One region of the Bradyrhizobium sp. Mp19 genome, then DNA from elsewhere that is predicted to be linked to it. Evidence: predicted binding sites of a transcription regulator. Region 1 holds the regulator's gene; the other holds the start of a gene.
What was found. Region 1 encodes LexA, which represses DNA repair genes until DNA is damaged. Its sites were predicted from a motif close to TGTTCNNNNTGTGTTCNG; they were not measured.
Positions count from the first base shown of each region.

Region 2: a site for LexA is predicted at 2,038-2,055, ahead of QJT82_RS16945 (single-stranded DNA-binding protein). Genes of this name have one in related genera too.

Region 1 is NZ_JASAUT010000053.1:37,207-54,735, reverse strand. It holds gene QJT82_RS36185 (HAD family phosphatase) at 140-766, shown strand; gene glp (gephyrin-like molybdotransferase Glp) at 793-2,004, shown strand; gene lexA (transcriptional repressor LexA) at 2,248-2,952, shown strand; gene QJT82_RS36170 (hypothetical protein) at 3,210-3,638, shown strand; gene QJT82_RS36165 (hypothetical protein) at 3,784-4,011, shown strand; gene QJT82_RS36160 (ComEC/Rec2 family competence protein) at 4,008-6,293, opposite strand; gene QJT82_RS36155 (MFS transporter) at 6,727-8,055, shown strand; gene QJT82_RS36150 (SPW repeat protein) at 8,391-8,753, opposite strand; gene QJT82_RS36145 (hypothetical protein) at 9,003-9,185, shown strand; gene glnA (type I glutamate--ammonia ligase) at 9,300-10,730, shown strand; gene QJT82_RS36135 (nuclear transport factor 2 family protein) at 10,727-11,113, opposite strand; gene QJT82_RS36130 (glutamine--tRNA ligase/YqeY domain fusion protein) at 11,159-12,838, opposite strand; gene gltX (glutamate--tRNA ligase) at 13,028-14,449, shown strand; gene gltA (citrate synthase) at 14,610-15,911, shown strand; gene QJT82_RS36115 (metalloregulator ArsR/SmtB family transcription factor) at 15,946-16,281, opposite strand; gene QJT82_RS36110 (SRPBCC family protein) at 16,408-17,067, opposite strand; gene lpxB (lipid-A-disaccharide synthase) at 17,182-17,529, opposite strand, start outside.
Region 2 is NZ_JASAUT010000013.1:19,200-24,091, reverse strand. It holds gene gyrA (DNA gyrase subunit A) at 1-510, opposite strand, end outside; gene QJT82_RS16950 (DUF2306 domain-containing protein) at 735-1,133, opposite strand; gene QJT82_RS16945 (single-stranded DNA-binding protein) at 1,377-1,868, opposite strand; gene QJT82_RS16940 (outer membrane beta-barrel protein) at 2,317-3,063, shown strand; gene QJT82_RS16935 (outer membrane beta-barrel protein) at 3,321-3,980, shown strand; gene uvrA (excinuclease ABC subunit UvrA) at 4,352-4,892, shown strand, end outside.

The DNA.
Region 1 (17,529 bases):
CCCGGCCTTCGCCGGGACGACGGTGGTGTGCGCGGGAACAGTCTCGCGATGAATGCAACGCCACGTACAATCCACACACCGGTCACTGAAATCGAGGACATTGCCGCCTGCCCGCAATTCTCGTACACGGTTTCATGCAATGACCTCGCAATTCTCTCCCAACTCCGTCGACGTGCTGCTGTTCGATATCGGCCGCGTCGTGCTCGACATCAACTTTGAGAAGGTGATGGCGCACTGGGCGCAGCATGCCGGCTGTGCGCCCGCCGAGCTCGCCACCCGCTTTGTCGTCGACGACAGTTTCAAGCATCACGAGATCGGCCGGATCGACGACGCGGCGTTCTTCGAAAACCTGCGCCGGACACTCGGCATCGACATCACGGACGCCCAGTTCCTCGAAGGCTGGAATGCGATCTTCACCGGCGAGATGCCGGGCATCGCCCCGCTGCTCGCGGCGGCCGCCGAGCGGATGCCGCTCTACGCCTTCTCCAACACCAATCCGGCCCATGTCGCGCATTTCTCGGTCGCCCATGCCGAGCTGCTCAGCCATTTCCGCAACGTCTTCCTGTCCTCGAGCATCGGCTTCCGCAAACCCGACGCCGAGGCTTACGATCATGTGGTAAAAGCCATCGGCGTGCCGGCGTCGCGGATCCTGTTTTTCGACGACCTGGCCGCCAATATCGAAGGTGCGCGGGCGCGCGGCCTTCATGCTATCCACGTGACATCGACGGATGACGTGGCAAGGGCTTTGACCGCACTTGGTATTTGAACATTAGGAATTGAGGAGCTCTGAGCGTGGCCCTGATGCCGGTTGCCGATGCCCTGTCCGCCGTCCTCGCCGGCGCCGAACCGCTGCCGGAGGAGATGATCGCGCTCGATGCCGCCTACCACCGCACCCTGGCGCACGACCTCGCCGCGCTGCGCACCCAGCCGCCGCAGCCGATGTCGGCGATGGACGGCTATGCGGTGCGCGCCGCCGATGCGGCTGATCTAAAGGCCCGGCTCAAGGTGATCGGCGAAGTCGCCGCCGGCCGGCCGTTCGAGCGGACGGTCGGCGCCGGCGAGGCGGTGCGGATCTTCACCGGCGGCGTGATCCCCAATGGCGCCGACGCGGTTATCATCCAGGAAGACACCGCCGTCGACGGCGACCACATCACGATCACGGAGGCCGCCAGCGTCGGGCGGCACATCCGCCCGGCCGGGGTCGACTTCCGTGCCGGCGAGGTGCTGCTCAGCGGCGGCAGCCGCCTGTCCGACCGCGCGCTGTCGCTGGCGGCCGCCATGAACTATCCGGAACTTGCGGTGCGCCGCCGCCCGAAGGTCGCGGTGCTGGCGACCGGCGACGAGCTGGTGATGCCGGGCTCGCAACCCGGCCCCGGCCAGATCGTCTATTCCAACGGCTACGCGCTGCGGGCGCTGGCGCGCGCCGAGGGCGCCGAGACCATCGACCTCGGCGTTGCCGCCGACACGGTGGAGGCGACCACGGCCGGCATTCGCCGGGCGCGCGAGGCCGGCGCCGACGTCCTCATCACGACAGGCGGCGCCTCGGTCGGCGACCACGATCTCGTCAAGCGGTCGCTGGAGGCCGAGGGCGTCGACATGACGTTCTGGCGGATTGCGATGCGGCCCGGCAAGCCGATGATGCATGGCCGGCTCGGCGCGATGCGGGTGATCGGCCTGCCCGGCAATCCGGTGTCGTCCTATGTCTGCGCCTTCCTGTTCCTGGTGCCGTTGATTCGGGCGCTGAACGGCCGGAAAGTGATCCATCATCGCCGCACGAGCGCCCTGCTCGGCCGCGACCTCGCCGCCAACGACCAGCGCGAGGACTATCTGCGTGCACGTCTCGAAGCGCGCGAGGACGGGACGCTGATCGCAATGCCGGTGACGCAGCAGGACTCGTCGCTGCTCGGGAATCTCGCTGCGGCACGGGCACTTCTCGTGCGTCCGCCGTTCGCGGCTGCGGCCGTCAAAGGCAGCGAATGCGAGATCCTGACACTGCCCGAATAGGGTTTTTGCGCCCCGCCGCTTGTGCGTTGCCTGATCCGTTCACCGGAAATTAAGTGGTTGCGGAACACATATCGAACATATAGTGTCCGTTCATGATTTGTTTCGAGTACTGGTGTCTACAATCGGGAAGCCGCGTGGAAGCAGGTGCAACGAGCACATGCTCCTGAGGTCAGGCCCCGCCTGCAGGCCCCACCAGAAGAGTCTCGGAATCGAACGACGCTATCAACCGGGGGAATACTCGAGATGCTCACGCGCAAACAGTACGAACTTCTGCGTTTCATCAATGAACGTCTGAAAGAGGCCGGCGTACCGCCCTCCTTCGACGAGATGAAGGATGCGCTCGACCTGCGCTCGAAGTCCGGTATCCACCGCCTGATCACTGCGCTGGAGGAGCGCGGCTTCATCCGCCGCCTGCCGAACCGCGCCCGCGCCATAGAGGTCATCAAGCTGCCCGAACTCTCGGCCGGCGGCGGCAACGGCCGCCGCGGCTTCACGCCCAGCGTCATCGAAGGCACCCTCGGCCGGCGCGCCAGCACGCCGCCGATCGCCGAGGACGACGGCAACCGTCCGGTCGCGGTCCCCGTGATGGGCCGGATCGCCGCCGGTACGCCGATCGAGGCGCTGCAGACCCGCAGCCACACCATCAGCGTGCCGCCCGACATGCTCGGCGCCGGCGAGCACTATGCACTCGAAGTGCGCGGCGACTCGATGGTCGATGCCGGCATCCTCGACGGCGACATGGCGCTGATCCAGCGCAACGACGTCGCCAATACCGGCGACATCGTGGTGGCGCTGATCGACGAGGAGGAAGCCACCCTGAAGCGCTTCCGCCGCCGCGGCGCATCGATCGCGCTCGAGCCGGCCAACACCGCCTATGAAGTGCGCATCCTGCCGCCGAACCGGGTCCGCATCCAGGGCAAGCTGATCGGCCTTTATCGCAAATACTGAATTGCAAATACTTGCGGCGGCCGGGAACGAGCAACACGTCGGATCGTTCCTTGCATGATAGTGTAGCGTACGGCCTGCCCGATGCGCTCCGATACCTCTCGCGCAGCGTCGCGTGTTTGTGATCGGAGGCGGTCTCGGACCAGTCGTACAATCGCCCAGAAACGAGCAGAAGCTCGTTCGCTATCGTCCACTCTGGTAGAGGCCCTAATGCCTCAAGGAGAGGCACGGGTCGCTACCTCGAAATGAGGAGCCATCCGATGTGTGACTATAGTCTGCACGCCGTGGCATCGCGCCCCGCCATTGTCGGAGAGACGCTGATCACGACGACGTTCCGCGGCACGTCGACCCGCGGCTTTGCTTCGGAGAACGATCCCACTGTCGCGGTCTGCATGCTGCCGGGCACCGAGCTCGCTTTCGCCGAGAACGTTCGCTACGACAGCCGCTGGATCTGGACCAAGACGCTGAACTATCGCGTCGGCGTGTTCAACGAAGTCGAGCCCGACGTGCCCGATCGGCATCATGATGCGGTCGAATTCCCCGACGGCAGCCATGTGCTGGTGACCCAGCTGGTCGAGGGACAGCGCGTCAGCGTGCTGCAATTGCCGGCGCTGCATCCGCCGGTCGAGCAGAAGCCGAAGGTTGTGGAGCGGCGGCCCTCCGCATTCGCAACGCTGTTCTTGGGTTGAGCGCATCGTCGCCGCGGAATGAGCTGTTCGGCGGCGGATGACCTAAGCAATTTCGGGCGACCCCGGACTCCCGCTTCCGGGGCGCAGGAGGAGGTTTGCGTCGGCCGGCGCCTTGGCGCATCATCGGGCACGGAGGACGTGCGCGGTGGTCGATAAGGTCACATGGCAAAAGGCTGGACGCGTCACGGAACCGGGCCGCTACATGTTCCGGTTCGGTTGGCTGACGGTGACGGCCGACGACCTGAAAGTCTGGGAGCAATTTCCCGAGGCTTCCTTTACCCTCGTCAAGAAGCCCGACGCCGGCCCCGATTCCGACGAATACCATCTCGGCCTGTTCGAGCTGCCGAGCGGCCCCTCACCGGACCACCGCTAATCATCGCCCTGCAGATCGGTCTCGGCCGGCGTCGCGTCCACGGCGGGCCGCGGCGCGGCGGCCGGCGCGCGCAGCGTCGTCTCGCTCTCGCCGTCGCCCGGAACCGCCGGCGACCACGGCCGGTCGATCCCGCCGGGCTTCACCGCATCGACGGCGTAGCCGTCGCTGATCCGTCGCAGCACCAGCGCGCCGTGGCGGCGCAGCCGCTCGGCATCGATTACCGATGCCCCGCAGCCCTGCGGCGCCGGCCGCGCCGTCACGATCAGGCCTGCGCGCTCGCAGTCGTCCGCCAGCGCCTCTGGCCGGGTCGCGAGTGCGACGAAGGCGCCGCCAGGTCCCCGGGTCACGCAGCCGCCGGCATCGCAGGAGACGCCCTCGCCGAGCGACGCATCGGTGGCGGTCCGCGCGTCGGCGTCCGCCGCCAACCACTCCTTGACCAGGAACGCATCCTTGGCGCTGTGCATCAAATGCAGCCGCCCGTCACCGCCACGCACCGCGACGTTGCGGCCGTCACCGGAGATCAGCACGTCCGGCTGCGGCACCCTGAGCGCCCAAACCGAGGCCATCACCAGCAGCACGGCGCCAGACCAACGCAGCGGCGTGCGCAGCAGCCCGAGCAGGATGATGCCGGCACTCGCTGCGATCAGCGGCCCGATGCCGAACGCCGCCATGCGGCCGACCGCGCCCGGGAGTGCGGCGACCCATTGCGTCACCAGGATCATCCAGTCGATGCCAAGGCCCATGATCGCCCAGAACACGCCGTCGAAGCCGAACGGCATGGCGAGGAGCCCCAGCAGGCCGGCCGGCATCACGACCGCCGACACGACAGGCATTGCCGCGAGGTTCGCGAGCAGCCCGTAGGGCGTCACGCGGTGGAAATGGAAGGCGGCGTAGGGCGTCGTCGCAAGCCCTGCCACCAGCGAGGCCAGCATCAGCATCGTGAGCTCACGTCCGCCCCACAGCGCGACGCGCGCGGTCGCCGAATGGTCGGGCGACGCGAATAGGTTCGGCAGCCCGATCTGCACCAGCGCCACCAGCCCGAGCGTCGCGGCAAACGACATCTGGAAACTGGGATGCACCAGCGCTTCCGGCGCGATCGCAAGCACGATCAGCGCCGCCACCGCCAGCGTACGGAAGGTGATCGCGCGGCGGTCGACGATCACGGCGAGCAGCACCACGGCGGTCATGAAGAACGACCGTTGCGTCGCGACCTCCGCGCCCGACAGCAACAGATAGAACGCCGCGGCGACCAGCGCTGCCGCCGCGGCCCATTTCTTGATCGGATGCCCCGCCGTCAGCGCCGGAAACAGCGCGAGCAGCGCGCGCACCGCGAAGAACACGACGCCGGCGACCACGGCCATATGGTAGCCGGAGATCGACAGCACATGGCCGAGCCCCGAGATGAACATCGCATCGTTGACCGGCGTCGAGATCGCATCGCGCCGGCCGGTGAGCAGCGCGGTTGCGATCGCGCGCTGGTCGCCGTCGAGCGTGGTGCGAATACGCGCGTCGATGGCGTCGCGCAGGCCTTGCATGAAGGCGGCGTAGCGCAGCGCAAAGCCGCCGGTCGCAGGCGGCTCCCTGGTCCTGACCGCGCCCATCACGAAGCCGGAGGCGCCGATGCCCTGGAAATACAGGTCGCGTCCGAAATCATAGGAGCCCGGGCGCTGCGGCCCGAGCGGCGGCAACAGCCGCGCCTTCAACTCAACGAAGCTGCCGACATCGGGCGCGGTGCCCTTCTTCACCGAGAGCCGGACACGATCGAGCTTCGTCATGTCGCGCGGGCTCTCCATCGAAACCACGCGCAGCACGAAACGATCGGTCTTCTCGCGGATGTCGCGCGTCTCGACGAAGCCGGTCAGCGCCACCGAGAACATCGGCCGCGCCAGCACCGTGTGAGCAACGCGCGCCGTCTTCCAGGTCGCCGTCGCAAAGCCTGCGGCCACCGCGGCCAGCATCGCGATGACGGGAAACACGCTGCGCCGCCGCAGCAGCAGCGCCAGCAGGCAGAGCAGGATTGCGACGGTGGCCGCGACCGACAGCACCGGCTCGTGCTCGGCCGCAAAATAGAAGGCGATGCCGGTGCCGAACGCCACCGGCACCCAGGGCAACAACCGGCCCGCCCCCGCTTCCGCGCGCGCCCATTGCCGCGATGTCTCGACGAAAGGCTTCCAGATGCTGACGCGCGTCGGGAGATAGCCGCCGACCGGCGCAACTGCGCGCGGCGGCCACGTCCCCGCGTAGCCGCGTTTGCCGCCCGGCGTCGTGCCTTGCTCCGCCATTCCGCTTGCGATCCCTGCCGGGCGGCAGGCTAGCGGATGGCCCCGTCACCCGACTAGCGGAACGGATGCAGAATACCGCCCCGGCAACGCCCGGGTAGCTGGATCGTCCTGCGCCTCGCCGACCTGGCGCCGGGCCACAGCTGCCGCCTGCGTCAAATCGATCGAGCCGAAAGTCTCATAAGATACCAATCCCGTTGGGATTAGACTGTCCTGATGCCTCCACTCCCAAAGAGACGGGGATGAGGCAGTGACGGCTCGCGGCACTTGAAGGCCGCTGGAGCTCCTCTCAGGTGGCCACAACTCCCCTGAGATCAGGCGTTGCGGACGAACTCGCAAAATCTCGCCTGCAACGCCGTGCACCACGCGCACTCCGCGAGCGGACAGATCGCTGAAAAACGCGAGGCGTAGCGTTTGCATTTGAGAGGAGCAGCACATGGCAATTCAAGTACCGAGTGATTTTCGTCGCGTGATTGTTGCTGCGTCAGTGGGAAACATCATTGAATGGTACGACTTTTATATTTTTGGCAGTCTGGCCGCGGTTCTGTCGGTCAAGTTCTTTGAGCAATCCCACCCCGTCGCAGCCCTGCTGAGCACGATCGCGCTGTTCACTGCGGGATTCCTGATTCGCCCGCTGGGGGCCTTCCTGTTCGGATGGATGGGCGATCGGGTCGGCCGCAAATATACATTCCTTGTTACCTTGAGCGGAATGGGCCTGGGAACGGGCGCGATCGGACTCATCCCAACCTATGAATCGATCGGCCTGACGGCCGCATTCGTTCTGTTCGGCTTGCGGATGATCCAGGGTCTCTGCCTGGGCGGCGAATATGGCGGCGCCATCACCTACGTCGCCGAGCATGTTCCGGATGACCACCGCGGCTACTACACAGGCTGGCTACAAACCTCGCCGACGCTCGGGATCGTGGTGTCGCTGGCCGTAATCGTTCTGACCCGAACCTGGGCCGGCAATCAGGCCTTTGACGCATGGGCGTGGCGCGTACCGTTCCTGGTCTCGTTCCTGCTGGTGGCCATCGCCATCTACATCCGCCTCCAGCTCCAGGAGACGCCGATTTTCCAGGAGATCAAGGCACGCGGACAGATGACCAGGAATCCCTGGCGGGAAGCATTCCTCAGCTCCAACATCAAGTACATCTTGATCGCGATCGTCGTCCTGATTGGACAGGGCGTGGTCTGGTACAGTGGTCAATTCTGGGCACTGTACTTCCTGCAGCAGGTCTCCAAGGTCGATGCGGTTACCTCGGCCTACATCGTGGGAACCGCACTGTTGATCGCAACGCCGAGCCTGATCTTCTTTGGTTGGCTGTCGGATCAGATCGGCCGCAAATCGGTGATCCTCGGAGGCATGCTGCTTGCCGCGATCACCTACTATCCGCTGTATCTGTGGCTCGGCATGGTCACGCAGCCGGGACACATCAACTATCCGGTCGCCGTCTTCATCATCTTCATCCTCGTTTGCTACGTCGGGATGGTGTACGGGCCGGTCGGCGCGTTTCTGGCGGAGTTTTTCCCGGCCAGGATCAGGTACACCTCGGTCTCGGTGCCGTATCATATCGGCAATGGTTGGGGCGGCGGATTGGTGCCGTTCATCACATCAGCCGCCTTCGCAGCGACCGGCAGCATCGGCTACGCGCTGATCTACCCGATCGTCGTTCCCGCAGTGTGCTTCGTGATCGCCGTCTTCATCATGCCCGAGACACGCAAGACCAGAATTTGGGAGCAGATCGAGGCGAAAGCCGCATCGTGACGGAGTCACCTTGCTGACGGACGACTGGAGCCCCGTTCCGATGGAAGCGGAACGGGGACTCCAGAATCTTGTTTTGACGCGTTTTCCTTACGTGAACCGGTATCCACTTCGCTCGAAACACTCTCACCCTGCAGCAGGAGCCGTGGCCGCCGTCCAGCGCGTGCGGGACGACGCTTCTGAATCGTCCCGTACTCGCCGTCTCGGGCATGATGTCTTCGTCGAACCTGCATCCGCGTTACGCCGATGCGGCACGGAGGGGATCCGGCGCTGCGCAGTTCCAACCTCTCCGGCCGCCTTGGGTTGGCGGTCAGGCCAACGTCTCAATCAGCTGCCTCTCAGCCAGCTCGGTGATGCCAGCGATCGTGCCACCAGGTGGCGAAATCACGATCCATCGCCAGCTCCCAGCACGCGAGCACGATCACCACGACGCCGGCGAGCACGCTGCTCGTCGTGACCGATCCCTGCTGGTAGTTGAACGTCCAGGGTGCCACCACCAGAGCCAACCCCATCAGCATCTCGCCCCATTCCTCCAGATAGGACGGAATGATGAATGCCTCCAGGGCGAACAGCACGACGCCCAATCCGAGCGCGATGGAGATCCAGAGAGCTGCCCCGGAAAAGCCCAGTGCAAACGGCGATGCGACCAGCCAGGCGCCTACCAACAGGCTGGCAGCATCCTGCCAGTGTTGAATGCGCATGATCCTCACCTCCTTCTTCCGAAGACATGGTGCGGCGCGGACAAAAAAGCATCTGTCCGACCTGCGATGTGTTGCCGCTGCTGATCCGCGAACCGACGACCATGCTGCGGTCCGGGCGCCCGGAAAGCGCTCTTGCAATCGCGCCGCAGCAAGATGCACACTGTGGGCGCTTGACCAGGTGTCAACGTCTGCGGTTCGCGGCCCGACCGGTATTTGCGGTTGCGCTCAGGACGAGAGGAGTATGACGCCATGCGAGAAATCGAAATCCACAACTATGCGCGGCAGTTGCTCGAGGCACATGGCGCCAAGGCCATTGCGGAAGCTGCCCAAAACGCCATCGAGCTTGAAGCAAAAGGCGAGGCCGAGCTGGCCAGAACCTGGCGCCATATCGAAGACGCCATGAAGCTGATGCGCGGTCCGCACCAAAGCTGAGGCTGCCAGCTCGCAGCGCAGAACGTGGAGCAGGATCTTCCTCAAGCCGCCTCGCGGGGGCTGAACGGCAGCACAATCTCAACGACGCGGCTCTCCAATAACAGGAGTGAAGCCATGTTTCCGACATGCGCAACAGCCGAAGATCTCGTGAAGGCAATCAAGGACGAGAAAGTGCAGATGATCGATCTGCGCTTCACCGACCTGCCGGGGGTATGGCAACATTTTTCCGTCCCGCCGAGCGCGGCGAGCGCAGACGCCCTCAGCGAAGGGATTGGATTCGACGGCTCATCGATCCGCGGCTTTCAGGAAATCCAGGAAAGCGACATGCTGGTCGTCCCGGACCCGACCACGGCTTTCCTCGACCCGTATTCCCCTTCATCCACCCTGGTATTGATCTGCAACATCCGCGACCCCGTGACCGGTCAATCCTATAGCCGCGATGCCCGCTACATCGCCCAAAAAGCTGAAACCCACCTGAAGGCCACGGGCCACGCCGATACCAGCTACTTCGGTCCAGAGGCCGAGTTCTTCGTGTTCGACAGCGTGCGCTACGGACAGGGCATCAACTACGCTTTCCACGACATCGATTCCGGTGAAGGCAGCTGGAACACGGGCACAAACGAAGCGCCCAACCTGGGACACAAGCCACGCCCGAAAGAGGGATACTTTCCAGTGCCCCCGACGGACAGCATGCAGGCGCTCCGTACCGAAATGGTGTTGACCATGGAACAGCTGGGCATCCAGATCGAAGCCCATCACCATGAAGTCGCGACCGGTGGGCAGAACGAAATCGACATGCGCTTCACCACGCTCGCGCGCATGGCGGACAATCTGATGATCTACAAATACGTGGTGAAGAACACCGCCCGCCAGAACGGCATGACCGCAACGTTCATGCCGAAACCGCTGTTCGAGGACAACGCTTCCGGAATGCACGTTCATCAGTCGTTGTGGAAGGGCGAGACCAATCTGTTCTACGACAGGGGCGACTATGCCGAACTGAGCCAGCTCGCCCGCCACTATATCGGCGGCCTGTTGACACATGCCTGGGCATTGTGCGGGCTTTGCGCCCCGACCACGAACTCCTATCGGCGTCTGGTGCCGGGCTATGAGGCTCCGATCAACCTGGTCTATTCCCAGCGCAACCGTTCAGCCTGCTGCCGCATTCCGATGTATTCGCCGAACCCGAAGGCCAAGCGTGTCGAATTTCGTTCGCCGGATCCCTCCTGCAATCCCTATCTGGCTTTCGCCGCGATGCTGATGGCCGGCCTCGACGGAATTCGCAACAAGATCGACCCGGGCAGCCCGATCGACAAGAACCTCTACGACCTGCCGCCCGCCGAGGCGAAGGAGGTGAAGTCGACGCCGGGGTCGCTGGATCAGGCGCTGGACGCGCTCGAACGCGATCACGCATTCCTGCTGCGCAACGATGTCTTCACCGCCGACGTGATCGAAACATGGCTCGACTACAAGCGGAAGAAGGAGGTCGATCCCATCAGATTGCGACCTCATCCCTACGAGTTCCATTTGTACTACGACATCTAGATCAGCGGTGTCTGCGACGAGACGTGGTGGCAGACGATCTTCCAGTCGCCGTCCTCGCGCGCGATCACCCAGGTGATCTTGACGGCGAGCGAGGGCGCATCGCCGTCGAGGAAGAATGACGCGATGCCCGCCATGTTGACGAGATCGGCGTTGACCCGTTCTGCCCTGACATCGCTGAACTGAACGCGCGGCGCGTGCCAGCGCGGCAGACCGTCAAAGTAGGCTTTGACGCCGTCGCGGCCGCGATACAGCGTCGGATTCGAGCCGAAGAAGAACGCGCCCTTCGAATAGAGCGCGCTTAACGCATTCGCATCGAGCCTGCTGAAACCCGCCGACCATCTGGCGATGGTGGCGGAGGCAATCTCGTCGGATTCATCGGGCATAGATCCCCCAGTCCGCTTGTCCGCGCGGGACGCGCTTCCTCCCGGCTAGCCCTTGCCGCCGACTTCCTTGGCGAAGGTGTCGCGCAGGCCGATGGTTCGGTTGAACACCAGCCGGTCCGGCGTCGAATCCGCATCGCGCACGAAATAGCCCTGCCGCTCGAATTGCATCGGGTCGGGTGAATTACTCTCGGCGATCGCCGGCTCGACGCGCGCATCCTTCAGCACTTCGAGCGACTGCGGATTGAGGTCGGCGGCGAAATCGGCCGCGTTCGGGCTCGGATTGGCGAACAGCTGATTGTAGATACGGATCTCCGCCGGCTTCGACTGCGCCGCGGGCAACCAGTGCATCGTCGCCTTGACCTTGCGGCCGTCGGGCGCGTTGCCGCCCTTGGTTAAGGGATCGTAGGTCGCGCGGAGTTCGACGATCTCGCCGGCGTCGTCCTTCACCACGCCGGTGCACTTGATGAAGTAGGCATAGCGCAGCCGCACCTCGTTGCCGGGCGAGAGGCGGTAGAACTTCTTCGGCGGATTCTCCATGAAGTCGTCGCGCTCGATATAGAGCTCGCGGCCGAACGCGATCTTGCGGGTGCCGGCTTCCGGATTGTCGGGATGGTTGATCGCCTCGATCTCCTCGACCTGCCCTTCCGGATAGTTCTCGATCACCACCTTGAGCGGCCGCAGCACCGCCATCCGGCGCAGTGCCGTGCGGTTCAGCTCCTCGCGGATGCAGAATTCGAGCATGCCGACATCGACCACGCTGTTGGCCTTGGCGACGCCGATGCGCTTGATGAATTCGCGCACCGCCGCCGGCGGCACGCCGCGCCGCTTCAAGCCGGCAATGGTCGGCATGCGCGGATCGTCCCAGCCCGAGACGTGGCCGTCGCGGACGAGCTGGGTCAGCACACGCTTGGACAGCAGCGTATAGGTCAGGTTCAGCCGTGCCATTTCGTACTGGCGCGGCTTCGAGGGCACCGGCAGCTTGTCGAGCAGCCACTCATAGAGCGGGCGGTGATCCTCGAACTCCAGCGTACAGATCGAATGGGTGATGCCCTCAATCGCGTCCGACTGGCCGTGCGCGTAGTCGTAGCTCGGATAGATCGACCATTTGTCGCCGGTGCGCGGATGGTGGGCGTGCAGGATGCGGTAGAGCACGGGGTCGCGCAGGTTGATGTTGCCGGCGGCCATGTCGATCTTGGCGCGCAGCACGCGGGCGCCATTCGAGAACTCTCCGGCCTTCATGCGGCGGAACAGGTCGAGGTTCTCCTCGACCGAGCGGTCGCGGAACGGCGAGTTCTTGCCGGGCTCGGTCAGCGTGCCGCGGGAAGTGCGGATCTCCTCCTGCGACTGATCATCGACATAGGCATAGCCGGCCTTGATCAGGCCCTCGGCCCAATCGTACAGGCGCTCGAAATAGTCCGACGCAAAGAACAGGTTGGCTCCCCAGTCGTAGCCGAGCCAATGGACGTCGGCCTGGATGGAGTCGATGTACTCCTGCTCCTCCTTGGTCGGATTGGTGTCGTCGAAGCGCAAATTGCACTGGCCGCCGAACTCCTGCGCGATGCCGAAATTCAGGGCGATCGACTTGGCGTGGCCGATATGCAGGTAGCCGTTCGGCTCCGGCGGAAAACGGGTCACGATCCGGTTGTGCTTGTGGGAGGAGAGATCGGCCTGGACGATGTCGCGGATGAAGTCGCGCCCTGCCTCTGCCGTCGTGTCAGTCGTCATCAAAGGGTTCCCTGGAGGAGTCAGCTCAACCTTCTGCCAAATTCGTGCCGTCCGGCCAAGTCTGGTTTCAAGCCTGGTTTCAAGTCTGGTTTCAGGCCCGGTTTGGCGGGCAAAAGGTCAACCAGGGCTTTAGTTATGTCCGGTTCCTGTTATACACCACGGCCGTTCCCGCATACGTCTCGCTCGATCATGACCAATTCCGTCGTTACCCGCTTCGCCCCCTCACCGACCGGCTTCCTCCATATCGGAGGTGCCCGCACCGCGCTGTTCAACTGGCTCTATGCCAGGAAGCTCGGCGGCAAAATGCTGCTCCGGATCGAGGACACCGACCGTGAACGCTCGACCAAGGAGGCGATCGACGCCATCCTGGACGGCCTGAAGTGGCTCGAGCTCGATTGGGACGGCGAGGTCATCTACCAGTTCAGCCGCGCCACCCGCCATCGCGAGGTCGCCGAAAGCCTGCTCGCCGCCGGGCGCGCCTATTACTGCTATGCCTCGCCGGAAGAGCTCACCGCGATGCGCGAGAAGGCGCGCGCCGAGGGCCGCACCCGCCTCTATGACGGCATGTGGCGTGACCGCGATCCGGCCACCGCACCCGCTGGCATCAAGCCGACCATCCGCCTCAAGGCGCCGCAGACCGGCGAAACCGTGATCGAGGACCAGGTGCAGGGCCGCGTGGTCTGGCAGAACGAGAATCTCGACGACCTCGTCCTGCTCCGCGGCGACGGCACCCCGACCTACATGCTCGCAGTCGTGGTCGACGACCACGATATGGGCGTCACTCACATCATCCGTGGCGACGACCACCTGATCAACGCCGCGCGTCAGAAGCAGATCTACGACGCGCTGGAGTGGGAACTGCCGAGCATGTCCCACATTCCGCTGATCCACGGTCCCGATGGCTCGAAACTGTCGAAGCGCCATGGCGCGCTCGGCGTCGATGCCTACCGCGCGCTCGGCTACCTGCCGGCCGCCTTGCGCAACTACCTCGTCCGGCTCGGCTGGAGCCATGGCGACCAGGAGATCTTCTCGACCCAGGAGATGATCGACGCGTTCGATCTCTCGGGCATCGGCCGTTCTGCGGCGCGGTTCGATTTCGCCAAGCTGGAGAACCTCAACGGTCACTATATCCGGCAGAGCGACGATCAATCCCTCGTGACCCAGTTCGAGAGCGTGCTGGATTATGTTCCCGAGGGCGCCGCGCTGAAGGCCAAGCTCAACGACGCGACCCGTGCGCAATTGCTGCGGGCGATGCCGAGCCTGAAGGAGCGCGCCAAGACGCTGATCGAACTGATCGCGGGCGCCTACTTCATCTTCGCCGATCGTCCGCTCGCGCTCGATCCGAAAGCGGCGGCGCTGCTGACGCCGGAAACGCGCGCGTTGATCGGCCGCCTGCGCACCGCGCTGGAAGCCGTCAACGACTGGACGGCGGAAGCCACCGAGACCGCGATGCGGAATTTCGCCGAGCAGAACAACCTGAAACTCGGCGCCGTCGCCCAGCCGCTGCGGGTGGCGCTGACCGGACGTACAACGTCGCCGGGCATATTCGACGTGCTGGCCGTGCTGGGACGCCAGGAGTGCCTTGCCCGCCTCGCCGATCAGGCGGCGTGATCCTGCATGGACCCCCTCCAGGGTCCATCTTGCAGCGCACATGGCAATGAGCTACCCAATCCCGGACGCTTTCTCCACAAGCCGTTCCGCCCCGCCATGGGCCGCAATTTAGCGACTGGGCAAGGTCGGTTTTCGCAACGAATTCATCGGGGATATCACGATGGACGCAAAATCCAGCAAGACAGCCACACTCACCATCGGCAACAAGAACTACGATTTCCCGATCCTGAGCGGCACGGTTGGGCCTGATGTCATCGACATCGCCAAGCTCTACGGCCAAGCCGGGGTGTTCACCTACGACCCCGGCTTCACCTCGACCGGCAGCTGCCAGTCGAAGATCACCTACATCGACGGCGACGCCGGCGTGCTCGAATACCGCGGCTATCCGATCGAGCAGCTCGCCGAGCACGGCGACTTCCTCGAGACCTGCTACCTGCTGCTGTACGGGGATCTTCCGACCCCGGCGCAGAAGAAGGACTTCGACCATCGCGTGATCCATCACACGATGGTGCATGAGCAGATGGCGCGGTTCTTCCAGGGCTTCCGCCGCGACGCTCATCCGATGGCGATCATGGTCGCCGCCGTCGGCGCGCTGGCCGCGTTCTATCACGACTCCACCGACATCAACGATCCGCGGCAGCGCATGATCGCCTCGATGCGCATGATCGCGAAGGTGCCGACGCTGGCGGCGATGGCCTACAAGTACACGGTCGGCCAGCCCTTCGTGTATCCGAAGAACTCGCTCTCGTTTGCCGAGAACTTCCTCAACATGTGCTTCGCGGTGCCCTGCGAGGACTACAAGATCAACCCGGTGCTCGCCGACGCGCTCGACAAGATCTTCATCCTGCACGCCGACCACGAGCAGAACGCCTCGACCTCGACGGTGCGCATTGCCGGCTCCTCGGGCGCCAACCCGTTCGCCTGCATCGCGGCCGGCATCGCCTGCCTGTGGGGCCCGGCGCATGGCGGCGCCAACGAGGCCGCGCTCAACATGCTCTACGGCATCGGCAAGGTCGAAAACATTCCGGACTTCATCGCCAAGGTGAAGGACAAGAACAGCGAAGTTCGCCTGATGGGCTTCGGCCACCGCGTCTACAAGAACTACGATCCGCGCGCCAAGATCATGCAGAAGATGTGTCACGCGGTGCTGAAGGAGACCGGCCACGGCGACGATCCGATGCTCAAGGTCGCGATGGAGCTCGAGAAGATCGCGCTCAGCGATCCCTACTTCATCGATCGCAAGCTCTATCCGAACGTCGACTTCTATTCGGGCATCACGCTGAAGGCGATGGGCTTCCCGGTCTCGATGTTCACCGTGCTGTTCGCGGTCGCCCGCACCGTCGGCTGGATCAGCCAGTGGAGCGAGATGATCGAGGATCCGCAGCAGAAGATCGGCCGTCCGCGCCAGCTCTACACCGGCGTCGCGCGCCGCGACTATGTGCAGATCGACAAGCGCAAGTAAGCTGCATCGCTCAAGAGAATCCGGGACGGCGCCATCATTCCTGATGGCGCCGTTTTCGTTTGCCCCGCGCGACTTCGGTCGCGATCGCGTCAAGGCGCGGCAGCCAGAACGCCCGGAACCGGTCGAGCCAGTCATCGACCTCGCGCAGCCGCGCCGGCTCGACCGCGTAGATGCGGCGGGTGCCCTCGGCGCGCACCGACGCGAAACCGGCGTCGCGCAAGATCCGCAATTGCTGCGAGACCGCCGACTGGGTGATGCCGAACTCGCGCTGCACGACCGCAACGACGTCACCCGAACTGTGCTCGCCGGTCGCCAATAATTCCAGGATGCGCCGGCGGACGGGATCTCCGAGGATGTCGAAGGCGTGCAAGGTCGCTAAAGCGCGATGAGATTGCATCGTCATCCCGCTTTAGCTCTTTGTTTGAGCATGATCTCCGCGCAAACGCTTCGCGTTTGTCGCGAGGGAAAACCGCTTCACACTTTTCCGGATCATGCTCTAGCCTCCGCTCACCGGCTCCGGCTCGCCGCAATAGGCCGCCGTGGTATTTGCGGCTGATCTGCGCGCCGCTGCCTCCTCGGTGCCCGCCGCGATCGAGGCCCGGCACCAGTCCTCGCTGGAGCGGCGGATGAATTCCTTGCCGTCGTCGGTGGCCGGCCACGCCGACGCGGCGGCGCGGTCGAATTCCTCGCCGGGCGGCATGGCCAGATAGAGCGCGAGCCCGAGCAGCGCGAGATCCCAGCCGACGCCGACAGCACCGGCCCCGTAGCGGTCCCAGAAGTCGCCCTCGATTACTGAGAGGTGTTCCAATTCCAGGCGCGTGGCGTCCGGGCCATTCTCGACCAGTGTCACGGTAACCCAGCTGACCGTACCCATGGACTCCCACGTGACGGCGAGCCGGCGCGGCGGCTCGCACGTCGTGATCTCGCCGCCCGCGTGGCCCTGGAACTGATAGCGGCCGCCAAGCCTCAGGTCGCCCGAGATCGGCAGGAACCAGCGCGGAATGCGTTCGGGGTTGGTCAGCACATCCCAGAGATCGGCGATCTCGGTGTCGTAGCTGCGGGTCGCGATCACCGCCCGCGCCGGCTTGCCGTCGCGTTCCCGGAAGGCGACTTCGCGAATGACGGCTCCGACATAGGCGACCGGGTCGATCTTCATGGCTGGCTCCGTGTCAATATTACCTTCTGCTAATATTAGTACGGTCTAAATATTCAACGCAAGCGGGATCGTTGCAGCGGCATGTCGCCACTGAACGAGGACACGATCGATTGGCTAGGCCGAACGGCGGTCCATCTCCGCCAGCACGATGTCGGCAGCGCGGACGCTCGGCGGCTGGTCGCCAGTCGACATCTTCCCGTCCATCGTCGCGAACCCCACGAGCTGCCGCAGACGATCGGGCGAATCCGCAAGCACGTCGCCCAGCGCCGCCGCGAGCTTGTCCGGTGTGCAGTCCTCCTGCAGGAACTCGGGAATGATATCGCTGCCGATCACGAGATTGGCGAGGATCACCGAGGACACCCGGATCGCGCGGCGCAGGATGAACGCCTCGGCGGCGCCGACGCGATAGGCCGTCACCATGGGAATGCCTGACAGCGCGAGCTCCAGCGTCACCGTGCCCGA
Region 2 (4,892 bases), on a different contig from region 1:
CGGCAGAACCGACGGCTCTTTCTCGGAGTTGTCGTAGTTCGGCTGGAAATCGACGGTCTCCATGTCGATGTCGGCCAGCACGGCCAGCGCCGCCTTGGTCAGCCGCGCTTCGGTATATCGATAGGCAGCCGGCGGATCGCCGTCGACCGAACCGAAATTGCCCTGCCCGTCGATCAGCGGCACGCGCAGCGAGAAATCCTGCGCCATGCGGACCATCGCATCGTAAATCGACTGGTCGCCATGCGGGTGATATTTACCGATCACGTCGCCGACGACGCGGGCGGATTTCACGTATTTCTTGTCCGGCGTATGTCCCTGCTCATGCATCGAATAGAGGATGCGCCGGTGCACCGGCTTGAGCCCGTCGCGCGCATCGGGCAGCGCACGCGACACGATCACGCTCATCGCGTAATCGAGGTAGGACTTCTTCATCTCGTCGAGAATGGAAACGGGACGAATATCTGAGGGTCCCGGCGGCTCGCCGGGCTTGTGGTCGTCGTTATCGGACAAAGGGGAAATCCGGTCAGTTCTACTGGGGAATCATATAGACCATCGAAGGCCTGATAACCACCCTTGCGCGGCTCCGGCAAGCCGTTTTTCCCTTCGTTTTTTCATGCACTTACGGGTGGAGCGCCGAGGTTCCGGCTGCTTGGTCGGGAAGCGCGTAGCGAATGGCGAATAGCGAATGGAAAAATCCCTGTTCGCCACTCGCCATTCGCTACTCGCCTCTCCCGTCAATGACCGAAAACCACCGCGTGCATGATCCGCCCGGGCATGAAGGTGAACAGTCCTGCGATGAGCAGTGCGCCGAAGAAGATGCCGATCATCGTGAACCTGTGGCGGCGGACATCGTGGCTCCGCGCCGCCGTCACGCCGAGCACCAGCATGGCGAGCGAGAAGATCGACAGCAGGTGGATCGGGCTCCAGGGACCGACCAGCTGGATCTGATGGATCCAGAACGAGCTTCCGGCGACCACCAGCATCAGGATCACCCAGATCCAACCCAGGGTCCGGTGCGGCAGCGTGCCCTTGGGGGCGGCGAGCTGGATGGAGCCGAGCACGAAGGCGGCCATCGCGGCAAAGGCATGAAGCGGGATCGCAGGCGCGGCGTCGAGCAATGGCGCGAGGCTCATGATGGCGGCCCTCGAGTGAATCTCGCGGCCAGACATCAAATGCCGCAGGTCAATGTAAATATCATTTACATCGACCTGTGTCAAAGTTCAGGGAACCCGCATCCCTGCACGTCGGATCGCCGCCATTCTAGCAGATGGTTACGGGGTTATCCTCATAGTCCACACGAAGAGATTGCCACTCCGGATCGCAACGACCGTTCCGGGAAATGATCTTCACGGCATCGATGGAAGCGCGACCGCTCCTCAGAACGGGATGTCGTCGTCCATGTCGCTGTTGCGGCTACCGCCGCCCGCGGCGACGGCGCGGCGCGGCGCCGAACTGACCGGTCCGGACGAGCCGAAATCGCTGCCGCCATCATCGGAGAAGCTGCTGCCTCCGCCGCCGCGCCCGTCGAGCATGGTGAGGTTGGAGTTGAAGCCCTGCAGCACGACTTCGGTCGAGTACTTCTCGACGCCGCTCTGGTCGGTCCATTTGCGGGTCTGCAGCTGACCCTCGATGTACACCTTGGCGCCCTTCTTCAGATACTGCTCGGCGACCTTGCAGAGGCCCTCGTTGAAGATCACGACGCGGTGCCACTCGGTCTTTTCCTTGCGCTCGCCGGTGCCCTTGTCGCGCCAGGTTTCCGAGGTGGCGATGGAAAGGTTTGCGATCGGACGGCCGTCCTGCGTCCGCCGGATTTCCGGATCCTTGCCGAGATTTCCCACCAGGATCACCTTGTTCACGCTTCCTGCCATCGCATCATCTCCACTCAAAACCGGGCGTCCGGACATCGGCCGCCACTCTCAACCTTCGCCACTTACGTCGCAGGCGTCGTGGATGACCCTATACGCCGGTGCCGGCTCGCCGCCTTTGCCGTCGCGCCGGTTATCCACGATATTCGAGATATAGCATCGCATCCGGAATTGTTCCAGTTTTGTTCGCCACAACCAGCCGTAGAAGCGGCCAATGCCGACAGAGCGGCAGTCGATCTCGATGCCGGCCGACGCCGGGCAGCGAGATTTAGAAAAACAACAAACAAATCAGTGGCTTGCCTTATCATTACTTCTTCCGCGAGTGTTGCATTTGGGAGACGGCGTTTCCGGTTGAATCAGCGTATAGCTACCAACCATGGCGCGGGCGCTCGCGTCTGGGATCGTGCTTCGGGACCGTTTGGAAGCCGATCGGGGAGTTGGGGGACTGATAATGAAGAAGTTTTTGCTCGGTACGGTTGCTCTGATTGCGTTCGCTGCGCCTGCCGCGGCCGCCGACCTCGCTGCGCGCCCCTACACCAAGGCGCCGCCGCCCGTGGTTGCCCCGATCTATGACTGGACCGGTTTCTACATCGGCGCCAACGGCGGCTGGGGCTCGAGCCACAATTGCTGGGACCAGCTCCCGGCCGGCATCTTCCTCGCCGCGGACGGTTGCCATGACGCAACGGGCGGCGTCGCTGGTGGCCAGATCGGCTATCGCTGGCAGGCCGGCGCCTGGGTGTTCGGCCTTGAAGCGCAGGGCGACTGGGCTGACCTGAAGGGCAGCAACGGCAGCGCGATCTTCCCGGGCCTGTTCACCAACCAGTCCAAGATCGACGCGTTCGGCCTGTTCACCGGCCAGATCGGTTATGCCGTCAACAACGTGCTGCTCTACGCCAAGGGCGGCGCGGCGCTGACCGACAACCGCTTCAACACCTACTTCACCCCGACCGGCGTGCTGGTCGGCAGCGCAAGCGACACCCGCTGGGGCGGCACCGTCGGCGCCGGCATCGAAGTTGGCTTCGCGCCGAACTGGACCGCGGGCATCGAATACGACCACCTGTTCATGCAGGACAAGACCTACAACCTGATCGCCCCCAACGGCACGCTGAACAGCACCATCCGTGATCGCCAAGACGTCGACCTCGTCACCGTCCGCGTGAACTACAAGTGGGGTGGCCCGGTCGTTGCGCGCTACTGAACGCGCGAAGCCGATTGATCCAGACGAAAGGCCGGCCTCGCGCCGGCCTTTTTGTTTGTGCGCCGGCTTTTCGTTGCGTGTGCGCGTGCGCCTCACCGCGGCCGTTTTCGGTGCGTTGTGGTTTCGCGGATACACAACTTCCGGCATTTCTCTGTAGAAGCACCGGCACGTCACGCGACACTGCTGTGACGCTCTCTTCAAAAGTTTGAAGGGACAACAAGAAAATGGGCAAGAAAAACGGGACTCGGACTTTGAAAATGAGGACTGTTTTGCTGGCATCGGCCGGCATGCTTGTACTGAACGCTTTTGCACCGGCGATGGCCGCCGACATGGCGGCTCGCGCCCCCTACGTGAAGGCTCCGCCGCCGGCCGCGATCTACAACTGGACCGGCTTCTACGTCGGTGGCTTCGGCGGCTACGCCAGCGAGAACTCCGGCACCCCGAGCATGGAAGGCGGCTTCGGCGGCGGCACCATCGGCTACAACTGGCAGGCCGGCAACATCGTGTACGGCCTCGAGGTCGACGCTGCAGGCGCTGACATCGACGCGTCGGTCTCCGCCCTTGGCGTCACGGCCCGCAGCAAGATCGACTCGCTCGGCACCGTGCGCGGCCGCCTCGGCTTCGCCGTCGACAAGGTGCTGTTCTATGGCACCGGCGGCTACGCCTGGGCCAACAACGAGGTCAGCGTCACCGCGCTCGGCGTGACCGCCTCGCAGAGCAACTTCCACTCCGGCTGGACCGTCGGCGCCGGCGTCGAGGCGTTCATCGCCCCGCAGTGGTCGATCAAGGGCGAATACCTGTATCGCAGCCTCGACAGCGAGAACTATTTCGGCGTGCCGTCCGGTACGCTCGAACTGCACAGCGCCCAGTTCGGCGTGAACTATCACTTCGGCGGCCCGATCGTCGCCAAGTACTGATCCAGGTACTAAGCGAATTGCTGACCGCCATTCGCGGTCAGATCGCACCGAAAGGCCGGCCTCGCGCCGGCCTTTTTGCGTAAGAGCGTTTCGAGCGAAGTGGATTCCGGTTCGCGTCAAGAAAACGCGTCAAAGCAGGAATCTGGAGCCCCCGTTCCGATTCTATCGGAACGGGAAGGCTCTAGAGGAACCGGCGCTGCTGACGGCTGCTGCCATCAGGCAAACTATCCGTTGATGGACGCGACTCAGCACTGGAAATTGTCGACCGTTCTTCCTACGTTCCAGTCTTCACACCCCATCGGCGCAAGGTCCCGGCATCACCGGCGATGCGCGCCCAAAAGGCGCCCAAGCATGCGCCCGGAACTGTCGCTATGGATGAAGTGCTCAAGGCGAAGCGCCAACAGAACGCCGGCTCCTCATCGCGCGCCATCACGATCCGTGGCGCGCGCGAACACAATCTGAAGAACATCGACGTCGAGATTCCCCGCGACAAGCTCGTGGTGTTCACCGGCCTGTCTGGCTCCGGCAAGTCGTCGCTCGCGTTCGACACCATCTATGCCGAGGGCCAGCGCCGCTACGTCGAATCGCTGTCGGCCTATGCGCGCCAGTTCCTCGAGATGATGCAGAAACCGGATGTTGACCAGATCGACGGCCTGTCGCCGGCGATCTCGATCGAGCAGAAGACCACATCGAAGAACCCGCGCTCGACCGTCGGCACCGTCACCGAGATCTACGACTACATGCGCCTGCTGTGGGCCCGCGTCGGCGTGCCCTATTCGCCGGCCACCGGCCTGCCGATCGAGAGCCAGATCGTCTCGCAGATGGTCGACCGCGTGCTGGCGCTGCCGGAAGGCACCCGCCTCTACCTGCTGGCGCCGGTCGTGCGCGGCCGCAAGGGCGAGTACAAGAAGG